DNA from 4 places in the Kitasatospora sp. NBC_01302 genome. Region 3 is predicted to be linked to each of the others. Evidence: predicted binding sites of a transcription regulator. Region 3 holds the regulator's gene; each other region holds the start of a gene.
The links. Region 3 encodes HrcA, which represses chaperone genes, less so after heat shock. Its sites were predicted from a motif close to TTNGCACTCNGNNNNNCNGAGTGCNAA; they were not measured.

Region 1 (2,199 bases), 1.2 Mb from region 3:
CGCGGATCTTGTTGACCACCAGGGTCGACAGGGCCTCGCCCTCGACGTCCTCGGCGATGATCAGCAGCGGCTTGCCGCTCTGCATGACCTTCTCCAGCAGCGGGAGCAGGTCCTTGACCGAGCCGATCTTGGAGTTGGCGATCAGGATGTACGGGTCGTCGAACGACGCCTCCATCCGCTCCAGGTCGGTGGCGAAGTAGGCCGAGATGTAGCCCTTGTCGAAGCGCATGCCCTCGGTGAGCTCGAGCTCCAGACCGAAGGTGTTGCTCTCCTCGACGGTGATGACGCCTTCCTTGCCGACCTTGTCCATGGCCTCGGCGATGAGCTCGCCGATCTGGGTGTCGGCGGCCGAGATGGAGGCGGTCGAAGCGATCTGCTCCTTGGTCTCCACATCCTTGGCCTGGGCCAGCAGCTGGTCCGAGACGGCCGCGACGGCCTTCTCGATACCGCGCTTGAGGGCCATCGGGTTGGCGCCGGCGGCGACGTTGCGCAGACCCTCGCGGACGAGCGCCTGGGCGAGCACGGTGGCGGTGGTGGTGCCGTCACCCGCGACGTCGTCGGTCTTCTTGGCGACCTCCTTGACGAGCTCCGCGCCGATCTTCTCGTAGGGGTCCTCGAGCTCGATCTCCTTGGCGATGGAGACACCGTCGTTGGTGATCGTGGGGGCGCCCCACTTCTTCTCAAGGACGACGTTGCGGCCCTTGGGGCCCAGCGTCACCTTGACGGCGTCGGCAAGCTGGTTCATGCCGCGCTCAAGGCCGCGGCGAGCTTCCTCGTCAAACGCGATGATCTTGGCCATCGGAAGTGGTCCTCCAGGACACGGTCGACTGCTCGGACCAGTGGTGCCCGCGACGGACGGCCCTGGTATGCGGGGGTCCTGTCCCCTACCGCTCCCGGAGCCTCACCGACCCGGTCCGTTGTCACTCTCAAGCTGTGAGTGCTAACGCCAATGATTAGCACTCCGGCATGGCGAGTGCAAGCTCCTCGGGCGACCCGACGACAACTCGCGGCAAAACGAACGGCAGGCCCGCGGGACGTCCCGGTGTCCGGGAAGTCCCACGGGCCTGCCGCTGAACCACCAGCTCGGTGAGAGCCGAGGCTCCGAGGTTCGGAAAGGTCAGACCGCCGCGCGGACCATGTCCGCCTGCGGGCCCTTCTGCCCCTGGGAGATCTCGAACTCGACCCGCTGGCCCTCTTCAAGGGTGCGGTAGCCGTCCATCTGGATCGCGCTGTAGTGGACGAACACGTCCGCACCACCGTCGACCGCGATGAAGCCGTAGCCCTTCTCCGCGTTGAACCACTTGACGGTGCCCTGAGCCATTCCGAACTCCCCTAGTGCTGTGCTGGCCCTTCGCGCACCCGCAGGTCACGGGCGCGGGTCTTGGTGGAGCGACCCGAGGAATCCCCCCTGGGCGCGCTCCCGCATGCCGCAGCGTCCCACCCCCGGGCGCCAGTTGGCGCTGACGAAGCAGGCGCATGCATCGACCGCGGCTGAATGTATCCGCATCGGCGCCCTGTGCAACAGGGCCACTGAACGCCAATTCGCTTGGGGCGCCAAGGGATAGTCGGGGATGAATGCGACAGACCTCGGCAATTCGGCTGGGACATAGCGGACGAAACCCGCAAATAGTCCAAAGAATTCTGACGAGGCGCCGACAGGGTTCGGGCGATACCTCGGCAGATGCGTCTCACCGGCCGGACGGCTCCAGCCGCGCTCAACTGCCGTGCGAGCGGCGGGGCGAGCCGGACCCGGACATCGGGGACAGCCTATGCCCTGCCGGAGACAGCCACGGACACCGGCCGGGCCGCCGCGCCACCGGCGGGCGGCCGACAGCAGGGCGCCGCCCGGCCAACAGCCGGACGGCGCCCTGGAAACGCGCTCGAAGGGGCGCTGACGCCGCGTCAGCAGCCGCCCGCCACCGCCGGGATGATCGAGACCCCGGCGCCGTCCCCGACCTCGGTGGCCAGGCCCTCGGCGAACCGCACGTCGTCGTCGTTGACGTACACGTTCACGAAGCGGCGCAGCTTGCCCGCCTCGTCCAGGATCCGCGCGGCGATGCCGGGGTGGTTGCGCTCCAGGTCGGCGATGACCTCCTGCAGGGTGGCGCCCTCGGCGCTCACCTCGGCGGCGCCCTCGGTGTAGGTGCGCAGGATGGTCGGGATACGGACGTTCGCGCTCATCGGTGTCTCCTCGCTTGC
Region 2 (2,199 bases), 2.4 Mb from region 3:
ATCGCCCAGGAGAGCGGCGGCGAGTACGCGGCGGGGTCGAAGACGCGGCCCTTGGCGGTGCGCCGGGCGGGGTCGGTGAAGACGGCGTCGAAGCCGTCCACCGACACCTCGGTGACGTCCGCGCAGCGCACCTCGATCAGCTCGGCGAGGCCGAGCGCGGCGGCGTTGGCGGCGGCCACCGCGCAGGTCAGCGGGTCCCGGTCGACGGCGAGGACGCTGATCCCGGCCCGGGCGAGTGCGATCGCGTCGCCGCCGATGCCGCCGCACAGGTCGGCCAGCCGGCGCACCCCGAGCGCGGCGAAGCGCCGGGCCCGCCAGTCGGCGACGGTGCGGCGGGTGGACTGCTCGACCCCGTTGGGAGTGAAGTACATCCGCCGCGCGTCGGCGCCGAACTTGGCCCCGGCCCGCTGACGCAACCGTGCCTGCCCCAGGGCCGCCGAGACCAGCTCCGCCGGGTGCTCCCGCCGCAGCCTGGTGGCCAGCGCCAGCTCCTGCTCGGGGGCGTACTCCTGCAGGTCGTCCAGCAGTCGCTGCCCCTGCTCGGTCAGCAACTGCTCAAAGCTCTCGGTCTCCACCCGCCCATTGTCCCGGGTGAAGGTCGCCCCGCTGACCTGCGGCCTGTCCCGCTCCCCGGATTCGCCGGGCGCGCCGTTGGCACTCTGGTTGACTGAGTGCTAACCGCGGCCTAAGGTCGTTCCTGGCACTCCCCCCAGGGGGAGTGCTAACGCGACAGTGCTGGTCTGACCCCCGCGACGGCAGGCCGACGGTGTCGCCACCTACCTGTTAGACAACCCCGTAATCTCCGAAGGGGAACTCGGACGTGACCACCGCCAGCAGCAAGGTTGCCATCAAGCCGCTTGAGGACCGCATCGTGGTCCAGCCGCTCGACGCCGAGACCACCACGGCCTCCGGCCTGGTTATCCCGGACACCGCCAAGGAGAAGCCCCAGGAGGGCGTCGTCCTGGCCGTCGGCCCGGGCCGCTTCGAGGATGGCCAGCGCCTGCCGCTCGACGTCGCCGTCGGCGACGTCGTCCTGTACTCGAAGTACGGCGGCACCGAGGTGAAGTACAAGGGCGAGGAGTACCTCGTCCTCTCGGCTCGCGACGTCCTCGCCATCGTCGAGAAGTAAGCAGTCCGGCGGACCTGACGGTCCGTCCTTTGGTCCCGCCCCGGATCCGTGTCTCCCTGCCAGGCAACTGCCGCAGGGGCCCAAGACAGGGGCCCGGGGCGTGGCTGTTGGTCCACCTGACGTGACGTCACGTAACGCAGACATCCCGAGGAAACGGAATCATGGCGAAGATCCTGCAGTTCGACGAGGACGCCCGCCGCTCGCTCGAGCGCGGTGTGAACAAGCTGGCCGACACCGTCAAGGTGACCATCGGCCCCAAGGGTCGCAACGTCGTCATCGACAAGAAGTTCGGCGCCCCGACCATCACCAACGACGGTGTCACCATCGCCCGTGAGGTCGAGCTCGACGACCCGTACGAGAACCTTGGCGCGCAGCTCGTCAAGGAGGTCGCCACCAAGACCAACGACGTCGCGGGCGACGGCACCACCACCGCCACCGTGCTGGCCCAGGCCCTGGTCAACGAGGGTCTGCGCAACGTCGCCGCCGGTGCCGGCCCGGCCGCCCTGAAGAAGGGCATCGACAAGGCCGTCGCCGCCGTCACCGAGCACCTGCTCTCGGTCGCCCGCGAGATCGAGGGCAAGGACGACATCGCCGCCGTCGCGTCCCTCTCCGCGCAGGACCCGCAGGTCGGCGAGCTGATCGCCGAGGCGATCGACAAGGTCGGCAAGGACGGCGTGATCACCGTCGAGGAGTCGAACACCTTCGGCGTGGAGCTCGACTTCACCGAGGGCATGCAGTTCGACAAGGGCTACCTGTCGCCCTACTTCGTCACCGACCAGGAGCGCCAGGAGGCGGTCCTGGAGGACCCGTACATCCTGATCAACCAGGGCAAGATCTCCTCCATCCAGGAGCTGCTCCCGCTGCTGGAGAAGATCCTGCAGGGCGGTGCCTCCAAGCCGCTGCTGATCATCGCCGAGGACGTGGACGGCGAGGCGCTCTCCACCCTCGTGGTGAACAAGATCCGTGGCACCTTCAACGCGGTGGCCGTCAAGGCCCCGGGCTTCGGTGACCGCCGCAAGGCCATCCTGGGCGACCTGGCCACCCTGACCGGTGCCACCGTCATCGCCGAG
Region 3 (2,199 bases):
GCGCGGGCCGCGCTGGCCCGAGGCCGCGCCGAAGAAGGCGTCCATGATGTCGGAGAAGCCGAAGCCCGCCGCACCGCCGCCGAAGCCGCCCCCGCCGCCGCCCGGCGAGAGCGGGTCCCCGCCCAGGTCGTAGACCTGCCGCTTCTGCGGGTCGGAGAGCACCTCGTAAGCGGCGTTGATCTCCTTGAACCGCTCCTGCGTCTTCGGGTCCGGGTTGACGTCCGGGTGCAGTTCACGGGCAAGGCGCCGGAACGCCTTCTTGATCTCGTCCTGCCCCGCGTCCCGTCGGACGCCGAGTACCGCGTAGTAGTCCGTGGCCACCAAATACTCCGCTTGTTCCGCCTCTAGAAAAGTGCTGCTGGTACTGCCGCTGCGCCACCCAATGTACGCAGGGACCGGTTAGGACTCTGCCAGGATCTGCCCCACATACCGGGCGACCGCCCGCACCGCCCCCATGGTGCCGGGGTAATCCATTCGGGTGGGCCCGATCACGCCGAGCTTGGCGACGCTCTCGTCACCCGAGCCGTAGCCGACCGAGACGACCGAGGTGGAGTTCAGGCCCTCGTACTCGTTCTCCCGGCCGATCCGCACGGTCATCCCGGCCTCGTTGGTCTCACCGAGCAGGCGCAGCAGGACCATGTGCTCCTCCAGCGCCTCCAGCACCGGCTGGATGGTGAGCGGGAAGTCATGGCCGAAGCGGGTCAGGTTGGCCGTGCCGGCCAGCATGATCCGCTCCTCGTTCTGCTCCACCAGGGACTCGAAGAGCGTGGAGAGCACGGTGGAGACGATCGGCCGATCGGCCGGCTCGAAGGCCGCGGGCAGGTCCTCCACCAGGGACGGGACGTCGGGGAAGCGCCGGCCGCCGGCCCGGGCGTTGAGCCGGGCGCGCAGGTCGGCCAGGGTGCTCTCGCGCACCGGGCCCGGGCAGTCGACCATCCGCTGCTCGACCCGGCCGGTGTTGGTGATCAGCACCAGCATCACCTTGGCGGGCGCCAGCGCGACCAGCTCGATGTGCCGGACCGTGGAGCGGGTCAGCGAGGGGTACTGGACCACCGCGACCTGCCGGGTCAGCTGGGCCAGCAGCCGCACGGTCCGGGCGACCACGTCGTCCAGGTCGACCGCACCGTCCAGGAAGTGCCGGATCGCGCGCCGCTCGGGGGCGCTCATCGGCTTGACCTCGGCCAGCCGGTCGACGAAGAGCCGGTAGCCCTTGTCGGTCGGGATCCGGCCGGCGCTGGTGTGCGGCTGCTGGATGTAGCCGTCCTCTTCGAGGGTGGCCATGTCGTTGCGCACGGTGGCCGGCGAGACGCCGAGGTTGTGCCGCTCGACCAGCGCCTTGGAACCCACCGGCTCCTCGGTGCCGACGTAGTCCTGCACGATGGCACGCAGCACGGAGAGCTTGCGCTCGTCGAGCTGGCGGACCTCCAGGCCGCCCGGCTCGCCGCCGGGGCGCGCGGCGGCGGCGCCGGAGGCGCGCCCCGCGGCACGCGGCGGCGCGGACTTGGCCGCTGCCCGAGGGCCGGCGGCGGTGCGCTGCACTCTCGTGGCCTCGGTGGCCGCCGGCTCGCGGCCGCTCGGACGCGGATCGGAATCGGGTTCGTCGAACATGGCACGCACCTCCCTCTTCGCGCGTTGTCCAGGTACCAGGTCCTGCCCTGACAAGTACTGCCCGGTGATCGGCTTGGCACTCTGCCCAGACGAGTGCCAAAACCGTACCTGCCAGTGTAAGGCCCGGGTCCGATCGCAGGAACGCCCTGGCCCGGGATGCCGCGCGGATCACTCCGCATGACGTCCCGGTCCGCCGGGCACGACACGCCTGGTGCGAACGTCTCCGGACAGGGTGGTGCCCGGCGCCGGACGAAGTGGCAGCATCGATAGCAACTGAGACCTGAGCACCGGCAAGGACCGCTCGGGCGATGGAAAACCCGGTGGATACATTGAAGGACCAAAGAGGAGCAGCCATGTCGGCGTCCGGCCCCCACACCCGCTTCGCTCCCGATCGTGGACTGACCGGGCGGATGGTCACCACGATGTTCCTGATCGGGCTGCTGTACGTCGGCTTCACGGGTGTGCTGATCGTCCTGCTGCGGGGCGCCTGGCCACTGATCGTCCTGCTCATGGGCGGTCTCTTCGTCGCGCAGTTCTGGTTCAGCGACAAGATCACCGAACGGGCGATGGGCGCCCACGCGGTCACCCCGG
Region 4 (2,199 bases), 1.0 Mb from region 3:
GGAGCCTGGGCAACGGCGGGGACGGCCGGCGGGGCAGGCACCGGCACCCCCGGGTGCAGCGGCCCGGCGACGACCGCGGCAGCCGCCAGCAGGCCGGTGGCCAGCACGGCCGGTCGGTGCCGCACCGCCTGATGGAGGCGGTACCGGCCGCTGCCACCCCGCCGGATCGGGCGGAACTGCGGTACGGCGCGCCGGGGCGGCTGCGGTGAGGCGCGAGTCGGCGGCGGCCGTCGGGCGCAGTGCCGAATCGCGGGACGTGGCCCGGACGCCAGGGCGGTCGGGTCTGGGACGGTCGGGTCTGGGACGGTCAGGGCTGGGGCGGTCAGGGCTGGGGTGGGGAGAACCGTGGTCATGGGCTCAGGATCCGCTGCCGCCGCCCTCGTGCCCACGCCGCACCGGATTTCTGTGGATAACCCCGCACCTGTGGACAACTTCCCCCAGCCCAGCCCCAGCACGCAAAACGCCCCTGCCGGCACCCCGAAGGGGCGCCACCAGGGGCGTTGAGCGACGGCTCCCGCCGGCTGCGACCGAGTCGGGTCAGCCGGCCGAGGACGAAGACGCGGAGGAGGTGGACGTCGAAGACGTCGAGGAGGACGACGACGCGCCGGGCGAGGCCGAGGACGCGCCCGCCCCGGAGCCGGTCGAGCCGGTCGAGCCGCCCGATGCGGCCCCGGACGAGGCCCCCACCGAGCTGCTGGAGGAGGAGCGGCTGTCCGTCCGGTAGAACCCGGAGCCCTTGAACACCACGCCCACCGCCGAGAAAACCTTGCGCAGGCGACCCTGGCAGTTCGGGCACACGGTCAGAGCCTCGTCGGTGAACTTCTGCACCACCTCAAGGCCGCTGCCGCACTCGGTGCACTGGTACTGGTACGTGGGCACTTGTCTTCCTCCTGGCACTCTCGCCTGATGAGTGCTAACGACGGTCCATGATGCGGCATTCCGCTGGATCAGTCCAGCGCCGACCCGATGACGCCGGCACCGCGTCGGCTGCGGCACCCCGCTCCGCCGGGTCCACGACGCCCTGACGCCCCGGCGGCCTCAGTGCTCCGACGCCCCGACGAGCGAGGGCATCGCACTGCCACTCCTGGCAACGGTACGGCTCTCGGTGGCCGGAGCCACCAGGAGTCGCCGCAACGTGACCAGCGCCACCAGCCCGATTCCGGAGCCGGCCAGCGGCACCAGGAACCCGGTCCACGGCCCGCCCAGGTCGATCAGCCGGCCGGCCACGGTCGAGCCGACCGCCAGCCCCAGCCCGATCGCGCCGGTCAGCCAGGTGAAGGCCTCGGTCTTGGCGCCGTCCGCCACCAGCGTCTCGACCAGCGTGTAGCCGGTGATCAGGGTCGGCGCGATGGCCAGCCCGCAGACCAGCCCGGCAACCGCCAGCGTGACCAGGTTGGGCATCGCCCAGAGCGTCGAGCACCCCAGCACCAGCAGGCCGTAGCTGCCGAGCATCCGCTGCTGGGCCGAGCGCCGCCAGGCGATCAGGCCGTACAGCACACCGGCCAGCATCGAGCCGCCCGCGAAGATCCCGTAGACGACGCCGCTGAGCCCGCCCTGCCCGGCCGCCTCGGCGGTGGCGGTGACGGAGATCTGCATGCCGCCGAAGACGCTGCCGACGCCCAGGAAGACGCCGGCCAGCAGCCGCACGCCGGGCGAGGCGAGCGCGGACGCCTGCCGCGTGCCGGGCTCGCGCACCAGCCGGGCCGGTGCGGTGCGGCGCTGCGCGGCGAAGGCCAGCCCGCCGACCAGGGTCAGCGTGGCCTCGACGATGAGCGCGGCGGCGGGGGTCACGGTGCTGGCGATCACGGCGGTGAGCACCGGGCCGATCGCGAAGGTGAGCTCGTCGGTCACCGACTCGAACGCGAAGGCGGTGTTCAGGTGGGCCGGCCGGTCGGCCAGCTTGGCCACCCAGCGGGCCCGGACCATGGCGCCGATCTGCGGCACGGTGGCACCGGCCGGCACGGCGATCAGGAAGAGCGTCCAGACCGGCGCGTGGCCCAGCGCCAGCGCGATCAGCGCGCCGACCGAGACCGCGTGCACCAGCACGCTGGGGACCAGCACCGAGGCCTGGCCGTAGCGGTCGGCCAGCCGGCCGGTCTGCGGCCCGATCAGGGCCTGGGAGACGGCGGCGGCCGCCACCACGCTGCCGGCGGTGCCGTAGGAGCCGTGGGTGCCCAGGATCAGCAGCGAGATGCCCAT

Region 1: the regulator HrcA is predicted to act here: its motif matches at 954-980, upstream of groL (chaperonin GroEL).
Region 2: the regulator HrcA is predicted to act here: its motif matches at 652-678, upstream of groES (co-chaperone GroES).
Region 4: the regulator HrcA is predicted to act here: its motif matches at 891-917, upstream of OG294_RS23340 (FmdB family zinc ribbon protein).

Annotation. Positions count from the first base shown of each region.
Region 1 is NZ_CP108404.1:5,181,350-5,183,548, reverse strand. Features, by position in the region: gene groL (chaperonin GroEL) at 1-799, opposite strand, end outside; gene OG294_RS22575 (cold-shock protein) at 1,118-1,321, opposite strand; gene OG294_RS22570 (MoaD/ThiS family protein) at 1,903-2,181, opposite strand.
Region 2 is NZ_CP108404.1:3,993,135-3,995,333, reverse strand. Features, by position in the region: gene OG294_RS16985 (class I SAM-dependent methyltransferase) at 1-575, opposite strand, end outside; gene groES (co-chaperone GroES) at 821-1,129, shown strand; gene groL (chaperonin GroEL) at 1,291-2,199, shown strand, end outside.
Region 3 is NZ_CP108404.1:6,373,260-6,375,458, reverse strand. Features, by position in the region: gene dnaJ (molecular chaperone DnaJ) at 1-321, opposite strand, end outside; gene hrcA (heat-inducible transcriptional repressor HrcA) at 400-1,608, opposite strand; gene htpX (zinc metalloprotease HtpX) at 1,962-2,199, shown strand, end outside.
Region 4 is NZ_CP108404.1:5,357,133-5,359,331, forward strand. Features, by position in the region: gene OG294_RS23335 (hypothetical protein) at 1-125, opposite strand, end outside; gene OG294_RS23340 (FmdB family zinc ribbon protein) at 538-879, opposite strand; gene OG294_RS23345 (MFS transporter) at 1,039-2,199, opposite strand, start outside.